Regions from separate parts of the Bacillus sp. MUM 13 genome, predicted to be linked through region 2. Evidence: riboswitches for the same ligand, from Rfam matches in the RefSeq annotation. Region 2 holds a riboswitch; each other region holds the start of a gene.
The links. A riboswitch is a leader RNA that binds a small molecule or an ion and turns the genes downstream of it on or off. The one in region 2 is predicted to bind cyclic di-GMP.
Positions count from the first base shown of each region.

Region 1 (5,580 bases), on a different contig from region 2:
GTCAGCGAAAAGTATGATGGTAGATGGTATCTGGAGGGAGCATGGTCATGAAGGGAATTGAAATACTTGAGCATAACAAAAAATGCTGGGATGATGTGGCACCTGAATTTTATGGAAAAGAAGCACTGCCGGAGTTTGGGCCATACACCGTAACGGAAGAGGAAATTAGGCTGTTTGACAGCATTGAAAATAAACGGGTACTGGATATTGGGTGCGGAAGCGGGCATTCATTGAAATATATGGCAGATCATCAGGCACGGGAGCTGTGGGGATTAGATTTATCTTCAGCACAAATCAAAACGGCACAAGAGGTTCTTCAAGACACTGATGCCAGGCTCTTTTGTGCTGCGATGGAGGATTCTATTGGTCTTCCGAATGAGTATTTTGATATTATTTATTCGATTTATGCACTCGGCTGGACCACAGATTTAGCAAAGACTCTTTCTGCCATTTATTCTTATCTTAAGGAAGGAGGCAGTTTTATTTTTAGCTGGGAGCATCCTTTTTACACGAATCTGCTGGCAGAGGACGGAATAGTAAAGCTGCAGGGATCCTATCAGGAGGAAGAGGTTTATTCATACAGCTCATTTAAAGGCGGGAATCTGCCTGTATACTTATATAAAAGAAAACTAAGCACCTATATAAATGAATTAGTTAAGGCTGGTTTTACAATTGAAAGATTGGTAGAGGGGGAAACAGCCTCCAAATACCATAATCAGCAGGAGGATTTCTCAAAAAGGCACTATTCGTTATATAAAGCGAGAATGGTTCCAACGACGTTTATAATAAAGGCAAGGAAATAAAGGAATGGATTATTACTTGCCATTTTGGCAGCAGTAAATATGATGTAATTGCCAAATGTTCAAGGATAGAATCCTGCCTTTATGAAAAAGGAGACTATTAAATTGAGAATATTATTGTCCTGGAGCGGCGGAAAAGATGCATGTTTAAGTTTTGGCAAGCTGAGAAAAGAAGGTCATGAGGTAGTATGTTTATTAACGACTGCATCCCGGGAAATCGGCAGGACCTTTGGCCATGGTGAAAAACGGGATATGATTAGGGCGCAATCAGAAGTCCTGGATACTCCCATCCATTTTATTGAGGTGGATATGGATACATACACGGATTGTTTTATTAGGGATGTTCTGATCCTTAAAGAAAAGTACAGAGCAGACGCGATTGCATTTGGAGATTTATATTTACAGGAGCATCGTGACTGGGGCGAGGATGTTGCCGCAAAAACCGGACTTGAGGCTTTGTATCCACTTTGGATGGAGAAGAAGGATGCACTTGAAAATCTTCATCGCTTCATAGAATCAGGTTATCGGGCAATGGTCATCCGTACGATTAAAGATGAAAAATTGGAAAAGTGGCTGGGAAGAACCATAGACTGGGAGTTTGCAAAGGAAATAGCAAACATGGATATTTGCCCAATGGGAGAAGCGGGAGAATATCACACATTTGTTTATGACGGGCCTTTGTTCAGCAAAAAAATTGAATTGAATCAAAGAGAAATAGCCGAATACGAAACAACAAAACGTGTGGAGTTCGAATCCTTTTCATTGGCTGAAAAACAAAAGGGGAAATGAAATGTGGGGGATGTATTAAGGGAAAAACCGATTGATGCCGCCAAGAAATTTGTTGCTTCATATTTTGGAGGCTGCCAGGGTGCCATTCTTGCCGGCAGTGTAGTCCGCGGAGAAGAGACTCGTACCTCTGATTTAGATATTGTGATCATTGATCAAGCTGTCCCATCTTCTTACAGAGAATCTATATTTGAAAATGGATGGCCTATTGAAGTGTTTGTGCACAATTTAACATCCTATCAGCAGTATGTTAAAAGCGATTGCGAAAGGGCAAAGCCATGCTTGCCAAAAATGGTTTCAGAAGGAATCGTCCTGAAAGATGAGGGATTCGTTTCTTCAATGAAAAAAGAGGCTGAGGAGATTTTAGCACAAGGGCCGAAGCGCTGGGGCAAAGAAACTATTGATGTAAAAAGGTACTTTATTACCGATGTATTGGATGATTTCATTGGTGCAGATGACCGGGGAGAAGCGATTTTTTCAGCGAATACTTTGGCAGGCCTTCTTCATGAGTTTGTGCTGAGAACAAACGGCAAATGGACCGGATCTTCTAAGTGGATTGTCCGGTCATTAAAACAATTTGATGCTCAATTTGCGAAAACCTTTGTTGATGCTTTCGGTGCGTTTTATCAATACAATGAAAAAAATAGGGTACTCATTCTAACTGAGAATGTCTTAAAACCACATGGAGGACGGCTGTTCGAGGGGTTTTCATCAGGAAAAACAAATCAGTGATGCAATGCTTCCCTTGTGAATAATTATTAGAAAATTGGGATATTGTCCACACAAAATGGAGAACGGGATAATATACTAATGATGAAATGATTATGGAAGGAGCAGTGACGATGGGAAGAATTAAAAGAACAGAGCAATTGCGTGAGTATTTACGGAAAAATTTACGTGAGCAGATTAAACAACAAACAGCAGAAAAAAGTGCTGCCCAGGGTGCAGAAAAAGAAAATGGGGAGCAAAAAGAAAATTAAAGATTCCGCACTCCGGGATACACACTATCGGCCAGTTAATCAAACTGGCCGTCATTTATGCGCTGATATCAATACCCTTGCTGTACAAGCCATCTTATGATCGTCAATGAATTCATTCGAGGTTATTTTTTTGCTTAAAAAAGTCAGTAAGGTTCTTTATGGCAGTTGTGGGAAATTTATATAAATATTGAAATGAGAGTTAATATTTATGGTTTGTTTCCGATATAAGTATTTGTACATGAGGGAATAGGGCTGTTTAAAAAATCTATAGATCGTTAGCCAAAGGCAAACTCATTGAAAGATGGGGACGCAAAGCCGCGGATCTAAGGCAGGTTAGACTGCTAAGACAGCCGGGCTGCCGTACATTTTAGTTTTTAATTTGTACCGCACCGTAAACAGGTGTGTTTTTTTATGGCTAAAGATAGCCAGGAACCTCAAATTTTAAAAAAGGAGAAAACTTATGATTAAAAAGCTTTCACTGCGGAACAAGATTTTAATTATTGTCTTTATTACTGTGCTGATCTTAACAGGCATACTTTCTGGCACTAGTATTTACAGTTTAAAGCAACAGATGCAGGAGGATTTACAGCATGAACTGAGCAGTGTCGGCCTGCTTACAGAGAAGAACTTGAATCCTGAACAGATTCATCAGCTTCTTAGTGTTTCAAGTAAGGATGACTTTGTGTTCAAGAATGTTCAAAAACAGCTTGATTCCATAAAAAAAGAACAGGGCATCATGAGCTGGAGCTATATTTGGAAACCGGAACAGGGCGGATTTGCTCCGATTGGATATACGAGTGACTTAAATGAAATTTATAAGCCGGGCCAATTATTCAAGGATATTGCCCCCATCCATTTGAAAACAGCGAAACTGGCAATTTCATCAGGGAAGCCTCAGGTTACGGATATTTTTAAGGACAGCTTCGGCACTTGGAGAACAGTATTTACACCTGTTACCTATAACGGTGAAATAATTGCTGTATTGGGAATTGACTATTCGGCAGAGTACATAAACAAGTCTTTAAATTCCTCTACATTAAATCAGATCCTCATCTCCCTTGCCGGGCTGATTGTCATGATGTCACTGCTCTATTTTGTCATAAACAGGCTCCTTAGGCCTTTGAAAAAAATGGTTGGCATTGCAGACAGCATCGCAAAAGGAGATTTGACGGTGGATATCAATATGGCCGCAGCATCCAAGGATGAAGTGGGCAGGCTATCAGGATCCATCGGTGAGATGGTGAAAAACTTAAATGGGCTGATTACCAATATTCATGACACGTCGAGCTACCTTGCAGCCTCTGCAGAAGAGCTTTCAGCAAACGCATCAGAAACGTATGAATATTCAATGAAGGTATCAGATGATGTGGCGAAGGTCGCAAAGGGCAATGAAATTACATTAAGGACGACCGAAGAAAGTGCAGCTGCTATTGAAGAAACTGCCTACGGAATTCAGAAAATTGCCGGATCATCCTTTATAGTTTCAGAGTCTTCTACGCTTACTTCACGTGAAGCGAAGGATGGAAACTATATCATTCAGCGATTAATTCAGCAGATGAGCCTGATCAATACCTCTGTGAATCAAATTGGCAGTGCGATAATCAAGCTAAATGACAATACAACAAAAATAGATGATTTTGTCCGGATTATATCTGACATTGCCAATCAAACCAATTTATTAGCCCTGAATGCTGCCATTGAAGCTGCCCGTGCCGGAGAACATGGCAAGGGTTTTGCGGTAGTTGCTGACGAAGTAAGAAAACTGGCGGAGCAATCTGCAAGTTCAGCCACTCAAATTACGGAGCTAATCAGGGATATTCAGCAGGATTCTGCTTCCTCCATTTCTGTTATGGAAGAAGGAGAAGAAAATGTTGAAGCAGGTTTGAAGCTTACAAATGAAGCTGGTGAAGTATTCAAGCGAATCTTGGAATCTGCAGAAGAGGTGGCCATGCAGATTCATGAGGTATCTGCAGCCTCTGAACAGATTTCTGCTTCATCAGAAGAAGTTGCAGCATCGGTAAATGAAATGAAAGCTACTGCTCAAAGCACATCGGAATTCTCGGGGCGTGTCTCTGACGCTACTTATGAACAGCTTTCTTCTATGGAAGAAATCAAAGCAACCTCAAATTCTCTGGGAAAGACAGCCGAAGAGCTTCAAGAGCTCGTCGGTAAATTTAAGATTTAAGGAAGGGGAAAATTTTCATGAAATTTCAGGGGAAAAATGTATTGGTTACAGGCTCCAGCAAAGGCATTGGAAGAGCTATTGCCCTTGGGTTCGCTAGTGAGGGAGCCAATATCGTGATTAATTATACGGGTAATCATGAAGAGGCTGAAGAGGTGAAAGCGGCAGCCGAAAAACATGGCGTGAAGGCCCTGGCCTATTTTGCGGATGTTTCAGATTCCACGCAGGTAGAAAGCATGTTCACATATATGGATGAACATCTTGGCAGCATTGATATTCTAGTGAACAATGCCGGGTTTGCACAATCCTCCCTTATTACTGACCTAAGTGATGAACAATGGGATCGGATGATAAAGGTTCATTTATATGGCACTTTTTACAATGCAAGAGCTGCTGCAAAAAGGATGAAGGAAAAAGGACGGGGAAGGATCATTAATATATCCTCTGACCTGGGGAGCCTGGGATGTGAGGAGTTCACACATTACTCTGCTGCAAAAGGCGGGATCAATGCCTTTACAAAAGCGCTTGCCAGAGAGCTTGCACCGGACATCTTAGTCAATGCAGTGGCACCAAGCGGAACTTTGACAGATATTCTTAAAGCATTTGGCGAGAATTATATTGAAGAGGAGTCTGCCAAATATCCGCTGAAAAGACTTGCAGCTCCTGAAGAAATTGCCAAAAGTGTGTTATTCCTTGCTTCAGATTCTGCCAGTTTTTATGCAGGGCAGATTTTAAGCCCCAATGGCGGAGTTGTCATGAACGGATAAAGTGAACGGCTGTTTTTTGTAAACTTTGCTGCTATGAAACAAGGCGGCTGATTTCTGCTCAAGGG
Region 1 covers NZ_MLYQ01000068.1:8,449-14,028, reverse strand. Annotated here, with positions in the region: gene BIV59_RS16160 (class I SAM-dependent methyltransferase) at 48-803, shown strand; gene BIV59_RS16155 (Dph6-related ATP pyrophosphatase) at 906-1,589, shown strand; gene BIV59_RS16150 (nucleotidyltransferase domain-containing protein) at 1,593-2,318, shown strand; gene BIV59_RS23760 (hypothetical protein) at 2,429-2,566, shown strand; cyclic di-GMP riboswitch class I at 2,841-2,929, shown strand; partial or broken gene BIV59_RS24485 (HAMP domain-containing protein) at 3,027-3,809, shown strand; gene BIV59_RS24480 (methyl-accepting chemotaxis protein) at 3,804-4,751, shown strand; gene BIV59_RS16140 (3-oxoacyl-ACP reductase family protein) at 4,769-5,515, shown strand.
Region 1: it holds a riboswitch for cyclic di-GMP, as region 2 does, so the genes downstream of both, BIV59_RS24485 (HAMP domain-containing protein) here and BIV59_RS22830 (anti-repressor SinI family protein) in region 2, are expected to answer to the same signal.

Region 2 (5,580 bases):
AGATGGGTAATCCGGACGGCTGAATCGGTTGTATTGATATGCTGTCCGCCCGCGCCGCTCGCACGGTACGTATCGATTTTCAAATCTTCCGTACGGATTTCAATTTCGATATTATCATCGAATTCCGGCATAACATCACAGGAAACAAAGGATGTGTGGCGGCGGCCCGATGAATCGAAAGGAGAAATACGCACCAATCGATGCACCCCTTTTTCAGCCTTCAAATATCCATAAGCATTATGCCCCTTAATTAAGAGGGTAACGCTCTTGATTCCTGCTTCGTCGCCAGGAAGATAATCCAGCGTCTCCACCTTGAAGCCGCGCTTTTCGCCCCAGCGGGTGTACATGCGAAGCAGCATGGAGCCCCAGTCCTGTGATTCGGTTCCGCCAGCTCCGGGATGCAATTCAAGGATGGCATTTTTCTTATCATATTCTTCACTTAATAAAAGCTGAAGCTCAAAGTCATTCATTTTCTGAGAAAGCTCCATGATCTCCTGCTCAAGCTCAGCCTGAAGCTCTGCATCACTTTCTTCCTTCACAAGTTCATACGTTAAATCAAGGTTTTCATAGGACTCATTGAGTTCTGAAAGCTGATTCACCTGTTCTTTTAACGCATTTGCTTCATTAATAACTGTTTGTGCTTTTTGCTGGTCATTCCAGAAATCAGGATCTGTCATAACATTATCAAGTTCTGCAATTCGGGCTTCCTTTTCTTCTAAGTCAAAGAGACCCCCTAAAGTCCGCTAAACGTCCAGCGGTTTTTTCAAGCTCATTTCTAATATCTGACAATTCCATATTCTTCACCTCATAAGTAGTAAATCCTTTATAAAAGGATATTCTTCATTTTAAAAACGTGCACGTTCATCTCTAGATAACTATATGCAAAAAACGGCCGATAAGCAAACTCTAATCAAAACGCACGAAAAGAGGCGGCACCGGAAGCTGCCCAGCCTCTTTCATGACAGGTCTGTACTATATGCCCGGATTAGATGCTATTATTGCATAAGGCCGTGGCAATTTTTATATTTCTTTCCGCTTCCGCAAGGGCACGGAGCATTGCGGCCAGTATCGGATTTGCTTCGGACAGGCTTTTTCTTGACCGTTTCTCCATCTTCCTTCGGATTCACGGCATGTCCTTTGATCACTTCCTGGCGCTCCAGGTTATTCTGGATTTCAGCTTTCATAATGTATTGAGTCACTTCATCCTCAATGGACGCAATCATTTCTTCGAACATTGCGAAGCCTTCCTGCTGGTACTCACGCAATGGATCGATCTGGCCATATGCACGAAGATGGATTCCCTGGCGGAGCTGTTCCATCGCATCGATATGGTCCATCCATTTGCTGTCAACAGCCCGAAGCACGATAACCTTCTCGAACTCGCGCATTTGCTCAGAAGAAAGCAGCTCTTCTTTTTCATCATAGCGCTCTTTCACTTGTTCAAAAAGCCACTCGGAAATTTCTTCTGTATCCTTGCCTTTCAGATCTTCCTCTGTAATGTCGCCTTCACTTAGAAGATTTGCGTTCACGTAATCAACGATTCCAGCAGTATTCAATGATTCTTCTTCTTCGCCGAACGTGCCGAATGCGGCAACCGCCCTATGGATAGAAGAGCTGATCATGTTTTCTGCAATGCTGCGGAGATTTTCGCTGTCAAGGACATCAAAACGCTGTCTGTAGATGATTTCACGCTGCTGGCGAAGCACGTCATCATATTGAAGCAGCTGCTTACGGGCATCAAAGTTATTTCCCTCAACACGTTTTTGCGCCGACTCAACAGCTCTTGATACCATTTTGCTCTGTATCGGCTGGGTATCGTCCATGCCAAGGCGTGTCATCATATTTTTCATATTGTCAGATCCAAACCTGCGCATCAATTCGTCTTCCATTGATAGATAAAATTGAGTCACACCCGGATCTCCCTGGCGTCCTGAACGTCCGCGAAGCTGGTTATCGATGCGCCTGCTTTCATGGCGTTCCGTACCAATGACTGCAAGGCCGCCCAATTCCTTCACGCCTTCACCAAGCTTGATGTCAGTACCGCGTCCTGCCATGTTTGTAGCAATCGTAACTGCACCCTGCTCGCCGGCATTCGCAATAATTTCCGCTTCACGTTCATGATTCTTCGCATTCAGCACATCGTGGCGGATGCCTTTTTTAGTCAAGTAATTTGAAATGATTTCTGATGTTTCAATAGCAACTGTACCGACAAGTATCGGCTGCCCTTTTTGATGGCGCACAGCAATATCCTCAACAACCGCCCGGAACTTGCCGTCCATGGAAGCATAAATCAGATCTGCACGGTCATCACGGACAATTTCACGGTTTGTAGGGATGACAATGACGTTCATATTGTAGATATTGCGGAATTCCTCTTCTTCCGTTTTAGCTGTACCAGTCATTCCGGAAAGCTTTTCATACATACGGAAGTAGTTTTGGAATGTTATTGTCGCAAGAGTCATGCTTTCGTTCTGGATTTCCAGGCCTTCTTTTGCTTCAATAGCCTGGTGCAGCCCTTCACTGTAGCGGCGGCCCTTCATTAAACGGCCGGTAAATTGGTCAACAATGACAATTTCGCCTTCCTGCACCACATAGTCGACATCAAGGTGCATGGTTACATGGGCCTTCAATGCCTGGTTAATATGATGGTTCAGGGTAATATGATTGATATCGAACAGGTTATCAATATTGAATGCTGACTCAGCGCGGTTGATTCCTTCTTCCGTAAGCTGGACACCTTTTGTTTTTTCATCATACGTATAATGAGTATCCTTTACCAGCGTTCTCACAAAAGCGTTCGCCTGGATATACAGGGCTGTTGATTTTTGTGCTGAACCCGAAATGATGAGCGGTGTACGCGCTTCATCAATCAGGATGGAGTCAACTTCATCGATGACTGCAAAATGAAGCGGGCGCTGAACCATTTGCTCTTTATATAGCACCATGTTATCGCGAAGATAATCAAAGCCAAGCTCATTATTTGTGCTGTAGGTGATGTCTGCCTGGTATGCTTCCTGCTTTTCTTCCTGTGATAAGCCATTTAGGTTCAAGCCGACAGTCAAGCCAAGGAATTCATAAAGCTTGCCCATTTCGGCAGCATCACGGCTGGCCAGGTATTCATTGACCGTAACCACGTGAACGCCTTTACCTGTGATTGCATTCAGATATACCGGCAATGTGGAGGTAAGGGTTTTACCTTCACCGGTTTTCATCTCAGAAATATTTCCGTCATGAAGGGAAATCCCCCCCATCAGCTGCACATGGAAAGGATAAAGCCCGAGTGCTCGCTTGGCTCCTTCACGCACAACAGCAAATGCCTCAACAAGCAAATCATCCACCGTTTCACCGTTTTGGTAGCGCTGCTTGAATTCTTCCGTCTTCGCTTTAAGCTCGCTGTCAGAGAGAGCAGCCGTTTCCTGTGCAAGGCCCTCGATTTGATCAGCAATCCGCTGAAGCCTCTTTACATCACGTTTATTTGGATCAAATACTTTATTTAATATATTAAGCATTCATTAACGCTCCTCTTTATCGATAGAATCAATAATACTTGCTGACTTAATGATAGATTTGTTATTTCAACTGTCCTGGCAGCAAAGCCAGGCCATTTTTGATTTTAAATAGAAGATGGGCATGTTTCTTAACAGCCGTTCTTATAGGCTGCTTTGCAAAAAAACTGCCTAATAAGCCCACAATTTATATTACCATTTCTATATGGCAGGTACAACTTACTGTATTTGAAGAAAAGATGGATTATATAGCATAAGTGCTGGTAAAATGTAAATAGACTAGATTAAATAACATATATATGATAAATAAAGAAAAAGTTTCAGGATGTGGTGACATGATCGGAATCCGCGTGAAAAATTTAAGAGAAAAAAGAAAAATGTCCATGACAGAGCTCGCTGACAAAGCTGGAGTAGCTAAATCATATTTAAGCTCACTCGAAAGAAACCTGCAAACAAACCCCTCCATTCAATTTCTTGAAAAAATATCTGCTGTGCTGGGGGTGCCGGTAGATTCACTTTTGCATGATGAGCCTGACACCGAAAACCTGGATGCCGACTGGCTGAATATCATTCAGGAAGCCATGGATTCTGGAGTGACCAAAGACCAGTTCCGTGAGTTTATCGAATTCAACAAGTGGAGATTGAAAAAAGAAGATGAATAGTGATCATAAGCAGGAACTAAAAGCAAATTAAGTATGAAAATTCGCCAAGACAAAGCCCTTAAACAACCGGCCAGATTGCCGTTTGTTTAAGGGCTTTCAAATTACATCAGCTTTCCGTATATGTATTTTCACAAGTCTCTGGTCCGCCCTGATTGAATAATGATTGCTTTGATAAGAGAAATTGCCTGATATCGTCCTTGTTAATTCCAATTAATTTAGCTTCCTTAATTAATTCAACCCACTCTAGATCCAATACAGTCTTTCCCATCATTAACCTCCCAAAATACCTTTGTATTTCAGGCAGACCGGCCGCCATAGCATTATTCCACCCTTAGACCCGTGACTTTGCGTCCCTATCTTTCAATAGGTTTGCCTTTTTCTGCATTCATAAAAAAATCAGCTAGTTTTCTTATTATAATAGTTAAGCAGGTTAACCTATGCTGTTTCTTGTCGATTATTTTAGGAATTTTCCAACTATTTATTTACATTTTATACTAAATTTTAACAATTCGCATTTTTTAGCAAGATGGAAATGTGCTAACGGCAGAGGCAGCTGCACTTCATGTCGAACCATATAGTTTTTTCTTTATTTCTTTCCTGGCGAGTAGCTTTTTTTAACAGATTCATATTTCTGCTGGCTATTTTCTATTGAAACAGCCTGAAATAGCTTTTGATCCGTTAAGTCAGCCCCGCATACAGGACATAGCCATTGGCCATCACCCGCACTGCTAAAAGAAGGCCTGTGGCATTTATAACAATTTTTCCGGTACATACTGACAACTCCTCTATTGTTTAATGCCGTTCTCGTTTTTTTCTTTTCTGCAAAATAAGCAATGTGCCGCCTGAAAGAGTCAAAAATACTCCAGCCAGCAGAATGTTATAAGTATCAGTTGCTGTATCAGGAAGCTTTTCTCCCGTTTGGTTATGGTCAGCATGCTTTGTATCCATGTTTTGCTGCTGTCCAGGCATGCTGCCATGATGATCAGGAGAAGTGCCGCCGGCATTTCCTGAAGGAGGTGTTACAGCAGAATCCGGCTCTTGGGCATAAAATTTAAATAGAGCTGCTGCCGCAGAACCCTGGAACTCATTCCCAAGCTCCTCTGGCATCTTAACGGTATATTGCAGAGTTTCTGATCTGCCGCTCTTTAAGAAGCGGGGAGGAAATCCCTTAAAATCAGCTAACTTCCCTTTGTATAAGAAATGATTATTCTTGTCTTGAACGGATAATGTCAGGTTTACAAATAACTCTTTTTCCGAATGCTTTTTTTCAACAAAAGAATAATAATTAAAATCCCTTTTGCCCGCGTTGCGAATCGTAATTTCACGAGGCATCCAGTCACCTGGCTTTAAGTTTCCTACCTTAAATAAAAACTGATCTGGGTTTGTTTCAATATCAATTTCCTGCTCCGATG
Region 2 covers NZ_MLYQ01000040.1:45,315-50,894, forward strand. Annotated here, with positions in the region: one part of gene prfB (peptide chain release factor 2) at 1-722, opposite strand, end outside; one part of gene prfB (peptide chain release factor 2) at 724-795, opposite strand; gene secA (preprotein translocase subunit SecA) at 996-3,509, opposite strand; gene BIV59_RS12135 (helix-turn-helix domain-containing protein) at 3,842-4,168, shown strand; gene BIV59_RS22830 (anti-repressor SinI family protein) at 4,275-4,436, opposite strand; cyclic di-GMP riboswitch class I at 4,465-4,552, opposite strand; gene BIV59_RS12140 (hypothetical protein) at 4,755-4,940, opposite strand; gene BIV59_RS12145 (LPXTG cell wall anchor domain-containing protein) at 4,961-5,580, opposite strand, start outside.

Region 3 (5,580 bases), on a different contig from region 2:
CGCCTTTTTAAATCATGATTTAAATGTTCATGTTCCAGCGTTCTTGTTCTGTTTTCTTCAGCTGTTTTTCCGTTTCCCCGGGATAGACGGTACGGAATTTATGTTCATCAGCCGGAATGATTTCAATCATTTTTTTAATCATATCTTCTGGATCAAATTGATTCTTCAGCTGCTCATCTTGTTTTTTCATATCTTCTTTGTTTGTAAAGTTTTTTTCTTCATCATACCATTTATATTTTTCCTCTGCGCTTCGATCATTAAAACCAGTATTGAATGCTCCTGGATTAATTGTAGCCACTTTCACCCCAAACCCTTCAAGCTCTGCCTTTAAGGTCTGGGCAATACCTTCAATCGCATGCTTTGTGGCTGTGTAAGGCCCAACATATGGTGTTGCAGAAATGCCTGCCATCGAGCTCATGAAGATGATTTTTCCGTTTCCTTTCTTCACAAGCTTTCTTGCAGCTATCTGTACTGTTTCAAGCGTCCCAAAAACATTCACTTCGAAAAGTGCACGAAATCTGTCCATTGGCACCTCTCCAAGAGGTCCTCCTTCATTGATCGCAGCATTCGCTACAAAGACGTCAAAATCATAGTTTTCAATCTGCTCTAGATCCCGCGGATTGGTAATATCAAGTTTAAAAACATCCATGTCCAGGCCCTTTTCCTCTGCTTCCCTGAGGAGATCCGTTTTCTGGGAAGTCAATTCTGTAGTGGCAATTACATGATGCCCCTCACTGGCAAGTCCCAGCGCAGCCCCTCTTCCAAGCCCTGTACCTGCACCAGTAATGAAAATTGTTTTAACCATCTGGCATTCCTCCTGTTGAAATCATCTACCAGATTCTTTTTTCCCTTTAGGCAGCAGCATAAACCTTTAAAACCTAGTGGTCCCCTTTTGTTCTGGGTATTACAGGTGAATTTTATTACACTATTGATAGATCCCGAAAAATGAAAAACACCCGGTTTCTCAACCTGAGTGTTCAGTGATTATTTAAATGATACCGCGAACATATTCTTCCTGCTTACTTGGACCAAAAGCGCTTAAAATGCTTGAAGAATGGTAACTAAATTCAGACTACACAACTTTTGAAATTTCAGCTAAACGGCGAAATTTAGTTTCACTTTTTTGCAATGCTTCTTCCTTGCATTTTCTGCATGTAATATCGTGATACATCATCAAAAATGAGAGATTTCCCTCATTCATAATGGTAATACCAGTCACCTCAATATCAATAATTGATCCATCCGGACGTTTAATTTTTTCTTCAGTCGGCGGAATTGCAATACCTATCTTGTTCATTTCATGAATTCTCTTTTCAATCAACGCGGCAGAATCAGGATGAAAATATTCCATAATGGACTTTCCGGCCAGCTCTTCAAAGGATGCGGCCCCTAATAATTTTGTGCAAGCCGGGTTGGCATATTGAATGATTCCCTGCTGGTACACTATGATTGGTTCTGGGTTTAACTCGACAAATCTTTTATACTTATCTTCGTGCATTTTTCTTTCCGTTATATCCGCACACGACCCTATAACCTCAATAACTTGGCCATCCTTCCAGATAGGGCGCAACGAGGCAATATACCAAATCCCATTGATATGCCCTTCGTATGTGAGGTTATTTTCTCCTCTCCAGGCTCTTTCATAATAAGTATGCTTAATGACAGCTTCTTCGTATAAAAGAAAATCAAAAACCTCTTTTCCAATGATTTGTTCCGGCAATATCTTTGCATGTGATAGTAATTCACCTGCACACAGGGTGTAAATGTATCGATTATCCCTCTTAATAAATTTAAAAATCAGCCCCTGCTGCTGGTTTACAGTATCCTGCAGATCTTGGCGGGATTTCTCCAATTCTGTCTCCAGCCATCTTTGCCGGCATATTTCATGAGTATTTCCGGCGATTTGAATCATTTTTTCAATTTTAGATATGTTTGCCGCAAATTCCTTTGGGGGCAACGGCTTGCTGAAAAAGTATCCTTGTCCCATATCGCAAAGATTGCTCTGAAGAAATGCCAGCTGCTCCTTTGTTTCCACCCCTTCAGCCACTACTTCCAAGTCAAGCTGATGGGACATCGCAATTATTGCTTTTACGATTGTTGCATCCTTGGGTTCTTCTGTACAGCTGCGGACAAAGCTTTGATCAATCTTAATTTTATCTATAGGAAATTCTTTTAAATAAGAAAGAGAACTATAGCCTGTTCCGAAGTCATCTAAACTGATCTTCACACCGGACTGTTTTAAATCTCTTAATACAGGGAGAGCAGCAGTTACATTCATTGTCATACTTTCAGTAATTTCAATCTCTAAAAACTCAGGAGCTAGTCCAGTTTCTTTGATAATAACAGTAATCGTCTCCACCAGGTTTGCCTGGGCAAATTGAAGCGCAGACAAATTCACCGAAATGACCATGGAAGGATAGCCCTTTTCCTGCCACTCCTTCATTTGCCTGCACGCTGTACGGATTACCCATTTCCCAATTTCAACAATTAATCCTGTTTCTTCTGCCAGAGGAATGAATTCTAAAGGCGAAACAATGCCTCTTATGGGACATGCCCAGCGGATAAGTGCCTCCGCACCTGTAATTTTCCCGGAAAACAAGTTAACTTTAGGCTGATAGTAAAGAAGAAATTCTTCGTTTTCCAATGCCCTTCGTAAATCATCTTCTGTAAAGTCATAAATATGTTCCATGATATATCATTCCACCCCCAATATAGTGAACTACTTTTTATTCACTGGTCATTTTGTATTTTTTTATTCTATCCGCACATATATGAAGGTTTTCTTCTTTGTTTATGCTCCTCTATCCATTGCTCTGCAGCCAATAACTACTATCTGGATGCTATTGCAGCATCTTTCATTATGGAAAATTATGCTGTGAACCATACTTCATTCGCTATATTCTGTACTCAAAGTTGTTCCCTATAGATCTCTGTATTTACCCGCTGCTTTCCAAAAGGCTTTCGCTGATTTTAAAAATATCGTCTAACTCCTGTAACCTATGCTTTTTTGCACACAAAAAAGAGACCTATCACTCGACCGATAAATCTCACGTTTACTGCTTACCGGCAACTGGCTGACATAGCTTTTACGCCTTAGTCCCTCTAGCTTTGCGTCTCCATTTTTCAATGAATTTGCCTTTTTTAATTCAATTAGGAAAATATACTCATTACTATTATAGTAGATATTTATTCCATTTCAAGAAATAATGGTTAAAAAGTAACCCCTGCGTTATTAATCATGCAAATTTCCTGATAATGACACTTATACACCGAAATCAGTAGTATGCATCTATTTAAGAACTCACCTCTAACAAAATCACCTGTACATATAGAAAATAATTTGTCAAAGCTCCGAAGTTTGTCAACTTTATGAAGTTTAATTTTTCATTTCACAAAATTGTATAATTGCCTGCGCAAACTCACCAGGAGTTTCAATAAATGGGTGATGTCCGCTATCCAATACACAATTAATACCTTCCCTAAAGTTAAAAGAGAGATGGTGTTCTGGTCCTATAGCATCATCGTATAGCCCGGATAAAATTAAAGCGGGCTTTTTAATCTCCTTCGTAAGCAAAGTAAAGTCTTTAAAATATTCCTCCTCCGATAATATATATTGCTGAAAATATGGGTGAGGCATTAATTCTTTATCAATTTCATCTATTATTGTTTTATTTTTTATGTTTTTATATTGAAGAGAAAAGTAAATATCCCGTTTTAATAATTCACTTTGAATGCCATAGAACGTACTCATAAGATCATTACCTTCCACTTCCATTTGTTCTATGTCTAAAATTTTTGAACCCTTTTTTATTTGATGGCGAAAGGATGCCTCCATGTTTAGGGTTACATTTGATAATATTAATCCTTTTGTATATTGACTAAAATAATAAGCGTAGTTTACAGCGAGAATCCCCCCGAATGAATGACCCATTAAGTAACATTCATCAATATTTAATTTCAATCTGACAGTATCAATGTCCTTCAGTAATCTTTTCAAAGAATAATTTTTCGTATTAGATGAAGATCGCCCGCACCCTCTTTGATCCATATAAATCATTTCCATGTGATCTTCTAAAAGACTCCCTGCTGTTTCACTAAACGATTTACTCCAATATCCAGGCCCTCCGTGGAGAAATATACATGGTATTCCTTTCCCCTTCACTTCTATATATAAATCAATTTCATCATCCGTCTTTATTAACATATATTCACCCCAATCTTTTTATATATAAAAATCCTCGAATATACAAAATTAAAACCGCACTAGCAGGTATCACTTTATCACCATAAATAAAAAGTAATTGCTTTGCCATGTTCCTGCCCTTTAGTTAAGTTTGATGCATTAATGCTGAGAAACTGGCTATGGTTTTTTTCCAGTTAGTCGGGTCCCCGTCCTTCTCAATAAATCTCCGCCAATACTCCCCGCTTTTTTTATCAAATGGCTCAGTTAAAGGTTATTTGTGCATAGTCGTAGTAACAAAAGCACTAAACAACATATTAGAGAATTCTTACTCTAATCATTTGTTTTTGAAATGACGGATACCCTAGGATAGTTTACGCCAATCAAAGATTAGTATATAGTCCTCTTTTAGTGTGCTGTTTACTAAAATATCCTTTATGGTTTATTATGGAAGATAAGGTTATGAGGAGTGTTGCTGAATTGAAGACTATTATTCAATCATTAGTTATTTCCTTTATAATTCATTTAGTCTATATAGTTGGAACAATGGTAGTTGGCTATATAAAAACAAGGAATTATAAGCCCGATATTGAGAACTCTTGGGAAAATATTAAAACACTTCAAAAAGAAGTGGCTTTCGGGGTAGTAGGTTCTCCGCTGTTCTTTCTATTTACCTTCATCGGGGTAGCATTGATTTGTGGATTAATAATCATTTCCTATGGGAAAATTGTCGGCTGAAATAAATCAAGCCTATTTAGAAACAAGATAGAGAAGCCTCCATTTTTTAATCTTTCCCATTATTTTGTTTATTTTTCAACATTCAATATTAACAGAGCCTATCAAATAAAATGATGTTGCTTCCGTTTGGTGTGTATAACTCATATCTCTGCTTTTCTTCCTGAGTTATAATATTTTGTTTATTTTGTTGAGTTTTTAAAGATTGTGAAATAAACCAAGAACCCAAAAGAATGCATTCCTAAAAAAATGATTAAATAAGACATTAGATTTCTGCCCATATTTCATTTCCCTTCTGTTAATTCCCTAAATATGTATATTCTAGAACATCAATTAAAATCCCTTCATCACCTGCCTGTTACTCAAACAAGAAAAAGCGATTCTTCTTAATGAAGAATCGCCCGTTTCATAAAATATGACGTTTATTATTTCTCCCATAGCTCTATCAGTCTGCCCTCGGGATCTTCAATCCAGATAAACTTTCCATACTCACTGCTCTCCCTTTCTTTTACAAGAGGTACCCCAATCTCTTCAAGATGCTTAATAGTCTCATCAATGTTATAAACTTGGAAATTCAGCATTACTTGCTGTTCTGCAGGAAAGTAACTGTCATCTTCAGCAAAGAAAGAAAAGATCGTTTCATTCTCTGAGTGGGGTTTAATAAT
Region 3 covers NZ_MLYQ01000038.1:52,632-58,211, forward strand. Annotated here, with positions in the region: gene BIV59_RS11315 (SDR family oxidoreductase) at 20-805, opposite strand; gene BIV59_RS11320 (EAL domain-containing protein) at 1,073-2,689, opposite strand; cyclic di-GMP riboswitch class I at 3,063-3,147, opposite strand; gene BIV59_RS11325 (alpha/beta fold hydrolase) at 3,377-4,204, opposite strand; partial or broken gene BIV59_RS24045 (IS1595 family transposase) at 4,455-4,581, shown strand; gene BIV59_RS11330 (hypothetical protein) at 4,661-4,918, shown strand; gene BIV59_RS11335 (VOC family protein) at 5,341-5,580, opposite strand, start outside.
Region 3: it holds a riboswitch for cyclic di-GMP, as region 2 does, so the genes downstream of both, BIV59_RS11320 (EAL domain-containing protein) here and BIV59_RS22830 (anti-repressor SinI family protein) in region 2, are expected to answer to the same signal.